Pedobacter ginsengisoli: one gene and its partner. The protein of the gene in region 1 interacts with the protein of each later gene in a pairwise test. Links are inferred from orthologs where the notes say so. Each region holds a gene or a part of one and is shown in the gene's direction. Other genes may lie near its edges. The genes, in order: CPT03_RS05600 and CPT03_RS21815.

Evidence for each region.
Region 2: the proteins of CPT03_RS05600 (region 1) and CPT03_RS21815 interact in binary tests that used the Escherichia coli proteins (3 or more experiments, as listed by UniProt). The link is inferred for Pedobacter ginsengisoli from one-to-one orthologs.

Annotation. Positions count from the first base shown.
Region 1 is NZ_CP024091.1:1,364,688-1,374,606, forward strand. The notes cover bases 6,217-9,124. They hold CPT03_RS05600 (aminoacyl-histidine dipeptidase), read left to right. Parts: upstream 6,217-6,894; coding sequence 6,895-8,355; downstream 8,356-9,124. Other genes in these bases: CPT03_RS05595 (TlpA family protein disulfide reductase), read right to left, coding at 6,217-6,676; CPT03_RS05605 (c-type cytochrome), read left to right, coding at 8,382-9,124. Also shown: CPT03_RS05570 (tetratricopeptide repeat protein), read left to right, coding at 1-2,464; CPT03_RS05575 (MFS transporter), read left to right, coding at 2,567-3,733; CPT03_RS05580 (AraC family transcriptional regulator), read left to right, coding at 3,752-4,600; CPT03_RS05585 (siderophore-interacting protein), read left to right, coding at 4,678-5,367; CPT03_RS05590 (DUF3050 domain-containing protein), read left to right, coding at 5,404-6,192; more of CPT03_RS05595, read right to left, coding at 6,194-6,216; more of CPT03_RS05605, read left to right, coding at 9,125-9,919. UniProt on the Escherichia coli protein: Dipeptidase with broad substrate specificity. Requires dipeptide substrates with an unblocked N-terminus and the amino group in the alpha or beta position.
Region 2 is NZ_CP024091.1:5,148,576-5,158,456, forward strand. What follows is about bases 6,950-9,819. They hold CPT03_RS21815 (aminopeptidase P family protein), read left to right. Parts: upstream 6,950-7,622; coding sequence 7,623-9,017; downstream 9,018-9,819. Other genes in these bases: CPT03_RS21810 (S9 family peptidase), read left to right, coding at 6,950-7,607; CPT03_RS21820 (helix-turn-helix domain-containing protein), read right to left, coding at 9,055-9,267; CPT03_RS21825 (DUF2975 domain-containing protein), read right to left, coding at 9,270-9,819. In the rest of the region: CPT03_RS21775 (4Fe-4S dicluster domain-containing protein), read right to left, coding at 1-811; CPT03_RS21780 (uracil-DNA glycosylase family protein), read right to left, coding at 881-1,573; CPT03_RS21785 (hypothetical protein), read right to left, coding at 1,601-1,972; CPT03_RS21790 (sulfatase), read left to right, coding at 2,083-3,648; CPT03_RS21795 (hypothetical protein), read left to right, coding at 3,650-4,018; CPT03_RS21800 (MarR family winged helix-turn-helix transcriptional regulator), read left to right, coding at 4,079-4,558; CPT03_RS21805 (transposase), read left to right, coding at 4,551-5,042; more of CPT03_RS21810, read left to right, coding at 5,397-6,949; more of CPT03_RS21825, read right to left, coding at 9,820-9,824.

The DNA of each region.
Region 1 (9,919 bases):
AAAACAAGTACTTCAAACCAATCCAAAAAGTGAAGATGCAGCGCTGTTACTTGGTAAGGTTAAACTGCTTCAAAAAGAGTACGCAGCAGCCCTAATTATTGCCGGTGAGATACAACAGCTTAATCAGAAAAGTGCAAAAGCCTACCAGCTTGAAGCCGATGTTTATTTTTGGGATCAGCATCCTGAAAAGGCTGAGCAACCATTGATTAAATCACTTGAATTAGATCCTTTTAATGCCGATGCACGATTCAGCTACGGTTACGCCATATGGAGGAGGGTAGATGCAACACAACTTAAGGCCATGGCAGCACAATGGGAGCTTGCATTGGCAATTAATCCGCTTCATTATCAAACGCATTGGCATTGGGGCAATGGACATACGAATTTAACCTATGCAGATTACGCCGAACCAAATGATGATGAGGTTAGAAAAGCCCTCGCAAAGGCTGATTTATTAGTTAAAGCCAATAATTTGACAGAAGCGATAAAAGTTACCAGAATAGTACAGGAACAATATGGTAACTCGGTTTTGCCTTTAATGTATAGAGCATCGATTTATTATAGTGCATTTAATCTTGATAGAAACATGCGCCTTGATTCTGCTGAGCATATTTTTAGAGCAATTTTGCTTAGAAAAAAACACTATGGCCCGGCTCATAATGGTTTGTCGGCGGTTATTAAATCAAAAAGGCTTCCATATCTGGATGTATATGAAAAAATCACAAAAGAATTGGCCGAAACAAAAATTACAGATATTAAGAATTTTGTAAAGGTGTTTTCAGATGTAGATTATTATCCCGGAGAAACAGCGAAAGCAATGGTTTGGAATCAGTTGTATTCATCGGTAGTTTACTTTCCTTTTTTATCTAAACAAGTCAATACGTTTAAAATACCTCCTTTGCATCACGATCTGGCAACAACAATGAATGCCCCGGCCTTTAGGTATATGACCACGTTTGATAACAGACAGTGGATGGATATAAGAGGAGTAGGAAGTGGAGCAGCAGGGATAGAATATGTTGAACGTGGTGCGTTTATGGAACGCAATGTAGTATTGCATGAGTATGTGCATTTATTTCACGGAGCGGTATTAACTGATGCTGAAAACAGGAAAATCAGAGCTTTATACTATAATGCGATGAAACAAAAGCGTACGCTGGATTATTATTCTCAAAATAACGAAAGTGAATATTTCGCACAAACCTATCCCGCATATTTTGAACCGGTAAAAGTACACCCGCTTGATTTTAAATCGATGAATACTACTGCTGATTTAAAATCGAAGGATCCGGATATGTATAGTTTTCTGGATAAATTGGTTTCAAAGGAAAGGGCTTATTTAGCTGGGAACAAACAGGCTATGGCCAGTAATTGGGCTGAGGTGTACGTTAGCCTGGCAAGTAGGGCAGGTAATTCGAAACTTGCTGAAACTTACCTGGATACAGCTTTAACGTACGACAGTAAGTATCTTCCCGCTTATCTGAGCATTACTCATCTCAAAATATATAATAAAGATTTTAGTGGTGCTGAACAATGGCTCAGTAAAGCAAAGGGTATTAATATTATGTACGCTCCAATTTACGTGATGTATGCAGAACTTGTTGCCGCTAAATATGCAGGCAGGCAAATTAGCGAGGAAGAATCTATTAAACAGCAGGCCGAATACCTGCAGCAATCAATTGACCTGGAAGATGATTATCAGGAGCTCGCAAAGAATAATTTGCTACTGATAGAAATGTACCGGAAAAATGCCAGGCTAAAGGAAGCTATTTCTGCTGCAGATCTTTACATTAAAACCGGAGCAACAGTATCTACATATTTAAGAGACAGGATAGACGATGCCATTGCATTTTCTGCTTCTTTAAGGGCAACTTTAGGCAACACAGAACAAGCTCTGGTTTTAAAAAAGCTTGTTGATCAGAATCCACAGGATTTTGAACTTATAAATATGTATGCCGATGCCCTGGCCGGAAACAAGCAATACGAAGAAGCAATCGGTACATTAAAGGAAGCGCAGAGGATTTTGACTGCCTCAGGAAACGGAAGACCGGATTATAATTTAAGAATTGCTGAATTTTATAATGAATTGAAATATAAGGATAGTACCGGTACTTATTTGAAGTCATTTCTTTTAGATAAGTCTTCTGTGAAAGGGCCAGACCAATTAAGGTATATAAGGCTTTTAGCCGAAACTGGATATAAAACCAAGGCGTCTGAATTGTTAAAAACACTAAATAGGTCTGGCGACAATATTTATACTTCAGATTACCTCTATACTTCTGCCAAATTATTGCAGGCCAATCATCAAAAAGCTCAAAGTATTGCCTTGCTTGAAAAAGCCATTCAGGTAAACCCGTACCACTTGGCTGCTTATAAGGCGCTAATAGCTGCTGCCAAAGCCAAAAAACAAACCAATAGAGTTAAAGAACTGGAGCTTAAAATGAAAAAGAATAACTTGAAATAAGGCAAAATCAGCTCGCAATTTTTTTTACTAAAAATAGACTAATTAACCTATTTTATTCTCTACTTTTGTAGTGTGTACTTTTTACACTAACTATAGTAGATTATGAAGAAAAGTTTGCTTGCTTTAACCCTTGGAGGCCTTGGAATCGGGATCACAGAATTTGTGATGATGGGCCTTTTGCCAGACATCGCGAAAGATTTAAATATTACCATACCTCAGGCCGGGCATCTTATTTCTGCTTATGCTTTAGGGGTTGTAATTGGCGCACCATTATTAGTAGCTATTGCGGGTAGTTATCCTCCAAAAAAGATATTGATGGTATTAATGCTTATGTTTACAGGCTTTAATGCGTTTTCGGCATTTGCACCCGATTATAATACCATGTTTATAGCACGCCTGCTGGCAGGTTTGCCACATGGTGCTTTTTTTGGAGTAGGTTCTGTAGTAGCAAGTAAAATAGCGGAAAAGGGTAAAGAAGCCCAATCTGTGTCATTAATGTTTGCAGGCTTAACTATAGCAAATGTAATAGGAGTACCTCTGGGCACTTACATTGGCCATAATTACTCATGGAGATATACTTTTGTAATCATTGTTATTGTAGGTTTAGTAACCTTATTGAGTTTAAAATCATGGATGCCAGCGCTACCAGCTACCAAGAATCGTGATTTAGGTAAAGAACTTAACTTCTTTAAACTTCCAGAATCATGGTTAATCATTTTAATGATTGCAATTGGTACCGGAGGGTTATTTTCATGGTATAGCTACATTGCTCCTTTGCTTACTGAGGTTTCAGGATTCTCAGCCAATTCAATCACCTATATTCTGGTTGTAGCTGGTTTGGGTATGTTGGTAGGTAACTTTATTGGAGGTAAACTTGCGGATAAAATATCGCCTGCAAAAGCAACTATTACCTTACTGATCGCCATGTCCGTTAGTCTTTTAATTGTGCATTACGTGTCAGGAAATCAGGTATTAGCCGTAATAATGACATTCGTAACAGGTGCAATAGCTTTCGCAGCAGCATCACCAATTCAGATGCTGATGATCAATACCGCTAAAGGATCAGAAATGCTTGCGGCTTCTGTTAGTCAGGCCAGCTTTAATATAGGAAATGCGCTAGGTGCATTTTTAGGTGGGTTGCCACTGGCAGCAGGTTACGATTATACGTCTCCGGTTTCGGTTGGATCAATAATGGCTTTAACAGGTGCAGCATTTGCATGGATGCTTATTGCAAGAAGCAGAAGGGTTACTAAATTGAATTACGCTTAAAAGTTCTAGATTAGTGTCGTGAAAGACATTATTCCAGTCCATAAACTCTATGAACGCTCCTCGGCCGGAATGGAGGTGCTCTATTTTGAAGGCATAAAAGAACGTGCATCGCCTTTAGGAATACATAGAGATGATCATTACATTTTTATATTTCAGGAAAAGGGAGAAAGCAATTTTATGCTTGATTTTAAACCGCTTTTGGTTAAAGGTCGTGCCTTATTATATGTATTGCCAGGGCAGGTACATCATAGCATAGATAGTAAGAATGCTACAGGCTGGTTTCTGGCAATTGATACGCTACTGGTTAATGAAGAATACAGAGCCGTTTTTGAACAATACATTATAACTAATGAGCCTTTATCTGTTGATGATGCTAAGGCAGAAAAATTTAAGGAATGCCTGAAATTGCTCTATGAAAGGTTTAAGCTTATTGAAGAGTCCTTAAGCAGGCCAATCGCGCATTCGCTGGCGCAGTCTTATATAGGAATGGTTGCTGAGGTCTATCTGGCAGAAACTCAATACGGGCAAAAACAAAATACCAGACCCATTCAAATCAACAGCCAGTTCAGAAGTTTACTTCTGGCAAATTTTAAAACAGTTAAAAGCCCTTCTGAATACGCAGAAAAATTGAATATCTCCCTTACTTATTTGAATGAAGTTGTTAAAGGGCATACGGGTTTTCCGGTTAGCTATTGGATTCATAATGAGGTTGTACTTGAAGCAAAGCGGTTGTTATATTATAGTGATCTGACGGTAAAAGAAATTTCATTTGAATTGGGCTACTCAGATCATACTTATTTTTCCAGATTATTTACTAAAGTTGCCGGAACTTCTGCCGGGGCTTTTAGAGCCGGATACCGCAAATAGTCCAATAATTACCTTTCTTTCTTCATTGTAATGTGAGCTTTTTTGATGTTGTTTTGTAGAATTCAAAACAAGTAAATATGAATTTAATAAAAAGAAAGGCACTTGTAATATTCGAAAAGCAATTTGGTAAAACCGGGCAGGTTCTGGACGTTCGTGCATGGAATCCTTCAACGTTTTATGAAATAGACCTGCACTTGCCGGGGGTGGATATGAGCAAATGGCAAAGTGTACAACATATGAAATGCAAAGTTGCAGATGGCGTTTACAGAGACTATACACCTGCACATTGGGACGAGGAGACACAAACCTGCACCTTGTACGTTGATGCAGCCCATGATGGTAGCGGAAGCAAATGGGCCGCCAGCCTAAAACCAAAGGATGAGATTGTTTACCTCGGCATTTCGAGTACTTTTACAAAACCTGTTTCTTCTGTATCTTTAACCTGCTTAGGCGACAGTTCGGCGATAGGACATTTTTTAGCTTTGGAGCAATTAGCAGGCAAGGGTAACGTTTCGGGAGCTGTAGTAATTAAGGAAGAAGAACACCGCAGAGCATTTAGGTCTTATTTTGATTCGCCGTTAGAAGCAATCCCTCAAAAAGTGAATAGTAATATTAACAATTTGCAGGAGTGGTTAAAAGAACAAAACCTTGATAGTGGTGCGGTTTATTTAGCTGGAAACGTTCCTATGGTTGTAGAACTCAGGAAAATAATTAAAGCATTACCGGGTTTTAATGGCCGTGTTAAGGTACAGGGTTTTTGGTGGTAAAGTTTTATCTTTGCGCCCAGTAATAAAGAAAGAATAATGGGAAGTGCACAGCTGGAAAGAATCCAAAAAGAAATAGAGCCTTTAAGGCAACAGATAATCAACCATAAAGTTTATTCAGTTATCAATGACCTTGAAGATTTAAGGATCTTCATGCAATACCACGTGTATGCAGTATGGGATTTTATGTCGCTATTGAAATCGCTTCAAATTAACCTTACATGTACAACTATTCCATGGTTCCCGGTCGGATCGGCAAATAACAGGTATCTCATTAATGAAATTGTAGCCGGAGAAGAATCTGATATAGACAGCAAAGGCGAAAGAAAAAGTCACTTTGAGATGTACCTTGATGCCATGAGCCAGTGTGGTGCAGATACAAACCAGATAAATCAGTTCGTAAATGCTTTGAAAACAACCGGTGATTTGAATAAGGCCTATGAGTTATCTGATACTCCGGATGAGGCCAGGAGCTTTGTAGATTTTACATTTAAAGTTATCAATAGCAATCAGCCGCATTTGCAAGCAAGCACGTTTACCTTTGGCAGAGAAGATTTGATACCTAATATGTTCCTGACTATAGTAAACGACCTGAATAGGAAATTTCCTGAACAGATTTCTCTATTTAAGTACTATCTGGATAGGCATATCGAAGTTGATGGAGATCATCATAGTCACCTTGCGCTTGAAATGACTTCAGACTTATGCGGTAATAACGCAGAGTATTGGAATGCTGCAGAGCAAGCAACCATAGAATCGCTTAAAAAGCGAATTGAACTATGGGATGGCGCCTACAATAAAATTGTATTTGCCACCACTATAGCCTAGTTTATTTCATCAAATCAAAGAATTTTGATAAATCCTTTTCATTGCTGGAGTAAAACGTTAGCTTTTTAGCTGTATCGTAAAGGTATAGTGACGGGTATTGTTTTGGATGGAACAACGGAATAAATACACGATCACGATCTTGTAAAATCGTTACATTCTTTAGGGCTTGTAGTGGTTTGCCATAATTGGTAAAGAAATAGTCAATAGAACGTTGCTCATCCTGAGTAATCATATAAACATTAATATTCTTTAGTTCTTTGGTTCTCTTAGACATGTTTGCGGCTGTTCTCTGGCAGTGTTCGCAAGTAGCATCAAAAAACATCAATAAGGCTTTTTTGCCTTTAGCTATTTGAGTTGTTGAATAGGCATTGCCATCAGTTTTATAGAAAACTGCCGTAGGTAGCACACTACCCGGTAAAAGAGTCTGACTAAAAGCAATGGTCGAAAATGCACAAAGAATTAGGGAGAATATTAGTCTTTTCATGATGTTCTTAATAAGAAAGTGCTAATATCATATTCTTTATAAGAAAAAACGTCATTTAAAACCTAATTTTTACAATAGAGTCAAGGATTTCCAATAAAGATAGTTGCGCTAAGTGATTGCAAATGGCCGGTTTGTGCAACAATAAGATGATAAAAGATTAGCCTGAACTGTTTATAAAAACTTTTCTCTAAGTTTGTTTACATACAAATGAGCGACTAATGAAAGTTGAAAATTTAGAGCCGACAGCGCTTTGGAATAATTTTATCAGTTTAAATGCAATACCCAGGGCATCAAAAAAAGAACAAAGGGTAATACAGTTTATAGTTGATTTTGGCGAAAGCCTTAAACTGCAAACAATTCAGGATCATATCGGGAATGTAGTTATTAAGAAGCCTGCAACTGCTGGTATGGAGAACAGACAAACCGTAATTTTGCAGTCGCACCTGGATATGGTACACCAAAAGAATGGCGATACCATTTTTAATTTCGATACTCAGGGAATTGAAATGTATGTAGATGGTGATTGGGTTAAGGCAAAAGGTACTACTTTGGGTGCCGATAATGGTATTGGAGTAGCAACTATCATGAGTATTTTGGCCTCTTCAGATATTACTCATCCTTCTATTGAAGCTTTATTTACAATAGATGAAGAAACAGGAATGACAGGAGCAAAGGAGCTTGATCCATCTAACCTTTCGGGAACTATTCTGCTTAACCTTGATACCGAAGAAGATGATGAGCTTACTATTGGATGTGCCGGAGGTATAGATACAAATACGATATATACGTATAAGCAAAAACAAGTTGCAGACAATGTAATAGCTTACAAGATATCTATAAAAGGTTTACTTGGTGGCCATTCTGGTATGGATATTCATAAGGGGCGGGCCAATGCGAATAAATTGATGAACAGGTTGCTTTATGAGGCAAATCAGGAGCTTGGTATCCAGTTGGGCTCAGTTGATGGAGGAAGCTTAAGAAATGCCATACCGAGAGAATCAAATGCAGTGATTGTTATAACATCTGCACGGAAAGAAAAATTTAACGACTTTATAAAAAGTTTTACTGTTACTATTAAGGCTGAATTTCATGCTATAGAGCCTTCTTTATCAGTTTCGGCAACTGAGGCAGAGTTACCTGGGTTTGTGATGGATGAGGGAGATTTTACAAAGATTACAAACGCCATTTATGCGTTGCCTAACGGTGTTTTTAGAATGAGTCCCGATATTGCTGACCTGGTAGAGGCATCCTCTAACCTTGCTAGAGTTATTATTGCAAACGGAGAATTTGTTACCCAGTCGCTACAACGAAGTAGTGTTGAAAGTACCAAGCGTGATGTAGCAATTGCGGTAGCTTCGGCTTTGGAAATTATTGGATGTGATGTTTCGCGTAGTGGAGATTATCCGGGCTGGAAACCTAATCCGGATTCTGCCATTTTAGAATTGATGGCAGAGCTATACAGAAACAATTTCAATTCAGAACCTAACGTTAATGCCTGCCATGCAGGTTTAGAATGCGGTATTCTGGGAGCTCATCTTCCTGGAATGGATATGATTTCTTTTGGACCAACAATTCATGGAGCACATTCGCCAGACGAAAAGGTACAGATCTCTTCAGTACAAAAGTTCTGGGACTATTTGCTAAAGGTACTTCAGCAAATTCCAGTTAAAAATAACTAAATACTAGCCAACCTTTTGCCCAAATTATGAAAGTTTACATATACGCGTTTTTAATACTTATTGTTTTTTCTTTATACCAATGCCAGAGTTATAAAAAGGCTTCTACTTTGAAATCGGTTTCAGATAAGCCTATAGATTTTAGTCAGTCGCCTGTTGTTCCCGCCAACGAATCCATTGGTAAAATGCTTATTGAAGATGGATTTGAAGTAGAGCTTATTGCCGCCGAACCGATGGTTACAACACCTGTGGCAATGAGTTTTGATCAGAAAGGACGCATGTGGGTAGTAGAAATGAATGGTTATATGCCCGATACTTTAGGGACTGGAGAAGATAAGCCCTCGGGTAAAATCGTTATTCTGGAGGATAAAAATAAGGACGGTATAGCAGATGAACGTAAACTGGTATTAGATTCATTAGTATTGCCAAGAGCAATTTGCTTAATTGAAGATGGAATTCTGGTAGCAGAACCACCAAACTTGTGGTATTATGAACTTAAAAATGATAAACCGGTAAAAAGAACCCTTGTAGATAATAAATATGCTGTTGATGGTAATGTAGAGCATCAGCCAAATGGATTATTAAGGGCGCTAGATAATTGGATTTATAACGCCAAATCAAGTAAAAGATACAGAAAGCAAGGCGATAAATGGTTAATTGAGGATACGCATTTTAGAGGCCAGTGGGGAATAAGCCAGGATAATTATGGAAGGTTGTACTACAATGATAATTCAACAAATTTATTAGGCGATTATTTTAGCCCGGGCTTTGGCGCTACAAATAGGAACCAAAGAAGTGTAGATGGTTTTTCTGAAAGAACAGTGCCAGATAATCGCGTATACCCAATCAGGCCTACACCAGGGGTAAACAGAGGTTATTCACCAGGAACACTGGATGATAGCTTGAGATTAAGAAACTTTACTGCAGCATGCGGGCCATTGATTTATCGTGGAGATTTATTTGGCAGCGCTTTCGATTTTAATGCATTTGTTGCTGAGCCTTCGGCAAACTTAATTAAGAGAAATATTTTAAAAGAGAACGGAAATGCTGTAAATGGAGAACAAGCATACAAAAATAAAGAGTTTTTAGCCAGCGTCGACGAACGTTTTAGACCCGTAAGTTTATATAATGGGCCTGATGGTGCATTGTATGTTGTGGATATGTATAGGGGAATTATACAGCATAAAACCTATGTTACCCCGTATCTTTCTGGCCAGATTAAAGCCAGAAACCTTACATTACCACTGGCATGCGGCCGAATTTATAAGATTGTTCCTAAAGGTAAAAAGCCAGTTGCTGTAACTATACCTAATGATCCTGATAAACTTATAGCCTTATTGGGAAGTACGAATGGTTTTGTGCGCGATATGGCTCAACAAACGCTAATTGATGGAAAGTACAAGCAAGCCATTCCGCATTTAAAGGCAATTTTAAAGGAAACAACAAATCCTTTACAAGTAATCCATGCAATATGGACGCTTGAGGGTCTTAATGCCTTAGAAACCAATGAGGTATTGCCTTTGTTAAAAAATACAAACTGGCCAATTCGAATGCAGGCTTTAACAGT
Region 2 (9,881 bases), 3.8 Mb from region 1 along the record:
ATGAAGGGTCAAGCATAGCTTTTACTTCATTTGTAACACTTTTCATGTTAGTAAACTCGCCCTTAGGTTCCAAATTGGAAAAATAGGTATTAGGGAAAGCAAATAAAATATGGAAATGTTTAGAATAGGGCAGGTAATTTAAAAATAGAAGTATCCCGATGATATGGAACCACCAGCAACCTCTTTCAATAGCAACAAGGGCTGTTTCTGAGCTTGGTAAAAGATCTTGCAGAAACTGACTAACGGGGAAAGATCCGGCATTTGTATAGTGCTGGGCTCCTATAACCTGGAGTTTAGCATCAGCAGCATTCATTAGCAAAAAGGCAGTCATTAATAATATCTCAGATATTAAGATATAATTAGCATCAGATCTAGGCCATTTGGTCATTTCTACACCACTAAACCGCTTAAGTTTAAGAATGTTTCTTCTGATTAAAAAGACAGCGCAGCCTACCCATACCCCAAGTGCTAGAATTTCAAACGAGCCAATTAGAAAATCATAAATAAAACCTGCACCAGAAAATATTCTGTGAGACCCAAATACCCCATCAATCAAAATTTCCAGAACTTCGATATTAATAATAACAAAGCCTGCGTACACTATCAGATGCAGAAAAGCGGGGATTGGCCGGAAAAACATTTTTGTTTGACCAAATGCTACTTTAAGCATCGTCATAAACCTTCTTTGAGGTTGATCTGATCTGTTTACCAGCTTGCCTAACTGTATGTTTCGGATAACTTTTTTAATATTATAGCTAAACAGAGCTACTGCAGCCACTGTAATTACTATAAATATGATTTGTGCCACCATTTGATTTTCCATTAGTGTTGCTAAGTTAAAAATAAATATGCCAAAACAAATTACTATGCATGCATAAAATTAGATTTTTTTGAATGCATCTAGGTACTTTTTGATATAGTCCGACTTGTTTTTCGATTTGTATTGCATTATGTATCTGGGGTGTTCCAGTGGAATGATCTCTTTAAAATATCTTTTTTCGTTATTAAGTTTTCTTAGAAATGATTCGTTTTTTCCTGTCCCAAAACAAAAACAAACATCAGTTTCGAAGCCAATTGCAATTTGTTTCTCCAGATTTTCAACTATAAATGGATATGCAGCCTTTAAAAGGTCAGTATTGTCGTAGTAGTTATAATTAACTTCTTTGCTTTTTAGGCTTTTAATGGTGAAGCCTAAAGGGCATACAGAATGAATATAAAATTTGCTGTAGAATTCTTGTATACCACCATAAGCCTCGATCATTTCGTAAACATATTCTGATGAAGGCTCATGAGTCATTTGGCCGGGAAATGGGATCCCGCATTTAGCCACCATCCTTTTTGGATCAGTAAAGGATACTCCAGTCATTGCTGAACCAAAGCGACCAGGATTAATACCCAGTATCAGATGCCTGGGGTTATTATCATTATAATATTTTTTATAAAAAGCAGAGGAGCACGTTAAAGCCAACGGGTTTTCTCTATAAGGATTCATTATCCGGATATCATGCGGTAGCAAACCATGAAAATCCAATTGCTTATTAAATTCTATAATCCTATCGGCAAAGGTTGTCATTTGGATAAATGATAATGAGCTAAAACCCTATGCGTTTAACTCATAAAATCTGCTATCCTTACTGTTGCCAATAAAAAAGCCCAATTTTGTTGGCTTGCTTTTGATTTTCATTGCTAATGAACGCATTTTCTTTTTAAATTCTTCCAAAGCAACTTCCAACTCCTGATCTTCAGGAATATTAATAAAAATGTTATTCTGATCATCGGCTATTCGCCAACCAGGGTAGTTTTGCTTCAACAGCAGATCTATCAATTCTTTTTTATACAAGTCCATAAGATACAAAACTAGAGATTTACAGCAATTCACAAAAACTGTAGAATTATTTTTTTTATAGCTTTGTATAGCTATGGCAATCTCAGGTAAAAATATTCCTATCCAAACCCTGCATTTGTTTCCCATTTTGGATGATTGGACATGGTTCAACAAAAAGCTATATTTCCAATCTCAAAGGTTAGGTCAGAAACAGTGCGTTTATGTCAGACCCTTTTTTGTAACAGCACAGAAACTAAATGAAATTAAAAAAGATTTTACTACTCCTTGCATTTGCCAACAGCGGTATGCCTTTGTTTGCACAGAAACATCAATCAGGAACAGCTGCAAAACGACCTAATATTGTGATCATCGTTTCAGATGATCATGCCTACCAGACAATAAGTGCCTATGGCAGCAAATTGATGCAGACCCCAAATATAGATCGGATCGCAAAAGAAGGTGTTCGTTTCAATAAAGCTTATGTAACTAATTCTATTTGCGGACCAAGCAGGGCTGTGATTTTGACTGGAAAATACAGCCATAAAAATGGGTTTAAGGATAATGAAAGCTCGATTTTTAATGGTGATCAGGATTCATTTGCAAAGCAATTAAAGAAAGCGGGTTATCAAACAGCCTGGATAGGTAAATGGCATTTGGAAAGCAAACCTCAGGGGTTCGATTATTGGCAAATCCTGCCTAATCAGGGACAATACTATAATCCGGATTTCGATATGATGGACGGTAGCAAAAAAAGATTTGAGGGATATGTATCTAATGTAATTGAAGATGAGACAGAGAATTGGCTTGATAAAAGAGATGAATCAAAACCGTTTTGCCTGGTAATTGGACATAAGGCCACGCACAGAGTTTGGTTGCCCGATACCACTGATCTTGGCCGGTTTGATAAAGTTAACTTTCCGCTCCCAGCCAATTTTTACGATACCTACCAAAATCGAAAAGCTGCGGCCATACAGGACATGTCTATCGAAAAAACCATGCAAATGGGATACGACTTAAAGATGTTTGGTTCTGATGATAAAGAAAGTAAGGATGGAAACTTTAGTCGGATGAATGCCGCTCAACGCGCCAAAATTGATGCTTATTATAAACCTATAGAAAAGGAGTTTAATGACTTGAAACTGCAGGGTAAGGCGCTTACAGAATGGAAATTTCAACGCTACATGCGCGATTACTTAAGTACTGCAACTTCATTAGACCGAAACATCGGTCGCACACTAGACTATCTGGATCAGCACGGACTGAGCCAGAACACAATTGTAATATATCTGTCCGATCAGGGTTTTTATATGGGTGAACACGGCTGGTTCGATAAGCGATGGATTTATGAAGAATCCTTTAGAACGCCAATGGTGATGAGATACCCTGGAGTAGTAAAAGCAGGAACCGTTTCTGATCGTTTTGTAATGAATCTGGATATTGCCCCAACCATCCTCGATGCAGCAAAACTAACTATTCCAAAAGATATACAAGGTATGTCTATGCTGCCGGCATTGAAAAACAAAGCAGATAAAGGCCGCCAGGTGTTATACTACCACTATTATGAAAATGGCGAACATTCGGTTTCCCCACATTTCGGAATCCGCACAAAAAGATATAAACTGATCAGATTCTATAAGCGTGTTTCGGGATGGGAATTGTACGATTTGCAAAAAGATCCGCATGAAATGGATAACAAATATGGTAAAAAGGGATACGAAACCATCACCGCAGATTTATACAAAGAGCTGAACAAGCAGATTAATAAATATGAGGATATGGAAGCGTTACAAATCTTAAAAGAGAATCAAGGGGATAAGAAATAATATGAGGCTACTAAGGTTCTATTATTTCACATTTCTATATCATTACAGGAACAAACCTGAAAGCTGGGGTGGCGACTTCAGAAGTGTTTTGCTTGTTGAACTTAGCATATGCTGGCTTATGTTAGGCCTTTGGGTGTTAGTTGATCCGGGGCTTAGCGAATTGGGTTCATGGACCAAACTAATTGTATTGTTTGTAAATATCATTATCCTGATCATCCTTCAGCGCTATTTAATGAGTAAGGGGCGAAGTGAATTGATTTTTAAAGAATTTAAAGATCAACAGATAAATAATGAAACAAACCGTACAATATGCTGGGCGGTATGGGCCGCATCTTTTATCTTCTTCTTAATATCGGCATCTCTGCAATAAATGCAACATTATTACACACTTATATAAATAAAAATTTATCTTTGTATCTAAGATACTTAGATGATGAATAAAAGTATATCAGAAACAACTCTCCAACAATTTAGGACAATTAGCAGATTGTATTCAGATACCTCGGCCTTTATGCACGAGGCAATAGCCAGAAAAGCAGGGCTTTCAGGTACTGATCATAAGTATTTGGGGCTTATACTGCAGCATAAATCAATAACAGCGGGCGAGATTTCGAAGTTAACCGGATTAACCACTGGAGCTGTGACAGGGCTCATCGACCGTTTAGAAAAAAAGAATCTTCTAGAAAGGCAATTCACCAAAGATGATAGAAGAAAGGTAATCATCGTCCCAAACGTCAATAACAGCATGAAGCTCTTGAAACCTATTTTCGATAAACTTCAAGAAAAAACCGTAAAGCTAATTTCAACTTTTTCAACAGAAGAAATACAAACCATTGAACGCTATTTTACTGAAGCAATAGCTATAATGAAAGAGACTACTGACAGCTTAAACAATAATCAAAATGACTAACGATTTGACCAGGGCCGAAATATGGCTGTGCCTTACAATCCTTATTTATTTTTTAATGAATGGAGCGCAAATCTTTGAGACTCTTGTTTTTGTTCCTAAATGGATAGATTCTCCCCCAGATAATTTCAAACTCCTATTAGATGGAAAAGGAACAAGTCTTAAGATTTTCTGGATTGTGTTTCATTCCCTGCATGAAATTGCATTCATACTAACAATAATTTTCTGCTGGAAGATCGATCCTGTCCGTAATTGGCTTTTAATTCTATTTGCAATACACTTTGCCGTACGGGTTTGGACACTATCATTCTTTGCACCTAATATCATTTATTTTCAAAAAGTAGCCGAAACCCCATCTTTAGCAAAAGATCTTATAACTCGAACTTCGCTTTGGCAGATGCTCAACTATGTTAGGGTTGCTATTTTTATTGCAATTTCTTTAGGGCTTATACCACTATGTATTAAACTATTTAGCTTGCGGCAATAACCGGAAGAGACTTGTAATAATAATACCTTATACTCTAATCAGACAAATGGAAACGTTTAAATCTTACTTTTTAAGCAATTATGAAATAGATTGTCAATAGGTTTTACCTACAAAAAGGAGTATGTTTCTTTTGCTATCCTTTTGCTATTGTTTTGCTCAAGCAACAAATAAGCAAAAGAGAGGCGAAATTTTAATGAAAATTAAGTATAAGTAATTGCATTGCTACTCCGGGTGGGTTAGCTTAATGCAATCCGTAAATTATAGGGTTTTATTTGACTAAAAACAGTAAGTATTGGTTAAAATATGATGATGCTGTTTGTTATTGATGGTTTAAATTTGATTTAAATCACACACATGAAATCATTCTTTGTTGCAGCATTTTTTTTCATAGCTATAATCAGCTCTTCAAAAGTAATTGCCCAGGGCAAGCAGTTGGATTATGATAGGGCTAATAGTTTAAAGGATTTATTTAAAGATAAAGCATTTGGCGTAACTACAGATATTGCCTGGGCTAAAGGAACAAATCAAATCTTATATGCTGTAACTACAGCAAACGGCAAACAATTCATGTTGGCCAACGTAAGCAAGCATGAAAAGAAGCCTGCTTTTGACCGACAGGTTATCTCCAAAAAACTAAGTGAAATTATAGGCAAAGATGTAGATTCTACTCATTTACCACTAATGCGGCTTCGTTTTTCTGATAATGATAAGGGAATAGAGTTTACAGCTTTTAACAGAGAGTGGAGTGTGAATGTCCTATCAGGACAGGTTGAGGAAGTAAGATGGCCAAAGCGATCTGCGAATGACAATGGTCAGGAGGTTTTATCCCCTGACCAACTGATTATAGCTTACATTAAAAATTATAATCTTTATATCCGCAAAGCGGGGCAAAAAGAATCAGAAGTTCAACTTAGTTTTGATGGATCCGCTAATGATTACTATGATGATGCAATAGTGTGGGCACCTGATAGTAAAAAAATAGCTGTAAATAAAGTAAGGGGATATAAAGAACATAAACTATATCTTATTGAGTCTTCTCCTAAAGGTCAGCTTCAGCCTAAACTTCATACCAATGACTATCTGAAGCCGGGGGATTCTCTTAAGCAGTTTACCCCTGTATTGTTTTGGGTTGAGACTAAAAAGGTGAAAGCCATGTCGCCCGATCTGATTAGGGATCAATATAATTTGTCTACTCCTGTATGGCGTAAGGACAGCAGGGCTTTTACTATTGAATACAATCAAAGAGGGCACCAGCAATATTGTGTTATTGAAATGGATGCAAGCTCCGGCGAAGCAGCCATTTTAATTGATGAAAAAAGTAAAACTTTTATTCATTATAGTGGTAAGAAATACCGGTATGATGTAAATGACGGAAAGGAAATTATCTGGGCATCTGAACGTGATGGCTGGAACCATCTTTATCTTTATGACGGGGTTACAAAAAAAGTAAAAAATCAGATCACTAAGGGTAATTGGGTTGTGCGGGAAGTAAAGTACGTTGATGAAGAAAAAAAGGAAATAATTTTTGCTGCAAGCGGAAGAGAGAAAGATCAGGATCCATACCTTAAACAATATTATAAGATCAATTTTAATGGAAAGGGACTGAAAATTTTAACAAAGGAAAGTGCCAATCATATTGTTACCCTTTCATCAGGGCGTGATATGTTTGTAGATCAGTATTCGAGGGTTGATTTGCCCCCTGTAACTGTTGTTAGAAGTTCTTTTGATGGTAAAGTACTTATGGAACTGGAGACAGCTGATATCAAAAACCTACTCAATACTGGCTGGAAGGCTCCTGAAATATTCACAGGCAAGGGTAGAGATGGCATTACAGATATCTGGGGCGTTATTACAAGGCCAATGAATTTTGATCCTCAAAAAACATATCCTGTAATTGAATATATATATGCTGGGCCTCATGATTCATTTGTACCTAAAAACTTCGAAATTTTGCCTGGGAATGGTTCAAGAGAGCTGGCTGAATTAGGGTTTATTGTTGTGCAGATGGACGGAATGGGAACATCTAACCGTTCTAAAGCTTTTCATGATGTTTGTTGGAAAAACCTTAAAGACGCGGGCTTTCCTGATCGTATAGAATGGATAAAAGCGGCTGCTAAGAAATATCCCTATATGGATATTAGTAAAATGGGTATTTATGGCACTTCAGCAGGTGGACAAAGTTCTGCAGGTGCACTTCTTTTTCATCCTGAATTTTATAAAGTTGCTGTATCTTCGTGTGGTTGTCATGATAATAGAATGGATAAAATATGGTGGAACGAGCAATGGATGGGTTACCCTATAGGACCTCAGTATGCTGAATCGTCTAACGTAGAAAATGCTTACAGGCTACAGGGGAAGCTGATGTTAATGGTTGGCGAGTTGGATGATAATGTAGATCCTTCGTCAACGTTGCAGGTAGTAGACGCATTAATAAAGGCCAATAAGAATTTTGATTTTTTGATGTTGCCCGGACTAAAGCATACATCGGGAGGGGATTATGGCGAACATAAGCGCCGGGATTATTTTGTGAAACATTTATTAGGGGTGGAGCCTCCAATCTGGTAACAGTTGATTTAAGTTATGTTTGATAAGAACGAATATATTGGCAGACGGGAAGTACTTTCCCGCAAGTTTAATTCAGGAATTCTACTTTTCTTAGGAAATGAAGATAGCCCGATTAATTTTCTTCATAACACCTACCGTTTCAGGCAGGATAGTTCATTTCTTTACTATTTTGGAATTCAGAAGTCCGGCTTGTCGGCTGTAATTGATATTGATGAGCAGCAGGTTGTGCTATTTGGAGATGAAATGAGCATAGATGATATTGTTTGGATGGGGAGGCAGAAAACGCTTAAAGAAGCCGCTTTTGATGCCGGGGTGTTGGAAGTTCGTGCCGGATCGGAATTGGTTGATTATATATCTTACGCATTAAAAAAGAAAAGGAATGTTCATTTTCTTCCGCCTTATCGTGCAGAAAACAAGACGAGGTTGTCTGCTCTTTTTAATATTGTACCCGATCAGGTTTCAGGCTTTGCTTCGGTTGCGTTTATTAAGGCGGTTGTAGCACAGCGGTCGGTGAAGTCTGAAATTGAGTTAATTGAAATTGACAAAGCGGTTTCGATATCTGCTGATATGCAATTGTTGGCCATGAAAATAGCCCGTCCCGGAATGAAGGAAAGTGAAGTTGCTGCAGCTATACATATGGTAGCGCTAAGTGAAGGAGGTGATTTGGCTTATCCTATTATTCTAACTGTTAATGGGCAGATACTTCATAATCATTTTTACGGGAATACTTTAAAGGAAGGTAATCTTGTTTTAAATGATTCCGGGGCAGAAACTGAAATGGGGTATGCCGGAGATTTGACTCGTACATTTCCGGTCGGAAAGACCTTCAATTCTTTGCAAAGAGAAGTTTACAGTATCGTGCTGGATGCTTATTCTGCTGCGGTGGGGTTATTGCAAGCAGATGTACAGTATCTTGATGTACATCGTAAGGCATGTATGACATTGGCAGAGGGACTTAAGGGGTTGGGATTGATGAAGGGGAATCTGGAAGATGCCGTGAGCAGGGGGGCGCATGCATTGTTTTTTCAGTGTGGAACAGGACATATGATGGGATTAGATGTGCACGATATGGAAGATCTTGGTGAGCAATATGTTGGCTATAATGATACCATCTTAAAAAATACAAGTCAGTTTGGTCTTAAATCTCTTCGGTTGGGCAAAGAGTTGGTTTCAGGGAACGTATTAACCGTTGAACCTGGAATTTACTTTATTCCTGAGCTAATAGATCTCTGGGAGGCAAAAAAATCTTTTTCTGAATACATCAATTATGAAAAGGTAAAAGACTTTAGGTCTTTTGGCGGAATAAGGGTAGAAGATGATTTTGTAATTACAGCAAATGGTTCTCGCAAGCTAGGCAAGCAACTGGCAATTTCTTTAGACGAGGTTGAAGAAGTAAGGGGCTCGATGTAAGGTGGTCAAGATGTTGTACAAGTTTATCTTGTCCACCCTAGTCCTTCTCTTTTACATACTCTAGTATATCTGCAGGCTGGCAATCGAGCGCTTTACAAATGGCTTCCAATGTACTAAAGCGAATCGCTTTTGCTTTCCCTGTTTTGAGAATGGAAAGATTCGAAAGTGTCAAATCAACCTTCTCAGACAATTCATTCAGTGACATTTTTCGCTTGGCCATCATGACGTCTAAATTTACGATGATTGGCATAGTTATATGGTTAGGTCGTTTTCAGTTTGAATTTCGATGCCTCTTTTTACAACCTCGGCAATTACAAACAGGATGATGGCCATAAAAAACCATACATCGGCAGCATACAAATCCAATTTGATCAAGTCGGGCATTTCTATCTTTTGCTCCAACATCCAGGCTACATATTTACCTCCATAGTGAGAAAAGAAACTGATGCCCAGAGTTAAAAAAGCTACGTTTAAAATAATCTTCCTCAATTTGGAAGTGAAAGGTTGGGAAATGCTCAGTTTTTTATCAACAAACAGCTTGATAATAAGGTAAAAAATGATCGCTTTCATCACTGCTACGATGACCATAAAAAGTGCAATGACCATAAAATGTCCATGATCATGTCGGTAGAGGTCCGATAAATCAGCCCCTTGCCAGAAATTATCTGTGTTAATCGGTTTAACGGCAAAGGTGTAAACCAGATTGAAAATAATGGTTCCGGCTTCTATACACAGGCCAATGAAAATTATCCATGAAAGTACCTGCAGTACATTCAGGATGTGTTTGGCAGAAATTTCTATTTTCATAATTGAGGTGGTATTAATGACAGGAGTAAATATAGAATTATTTATTGATTATCAATA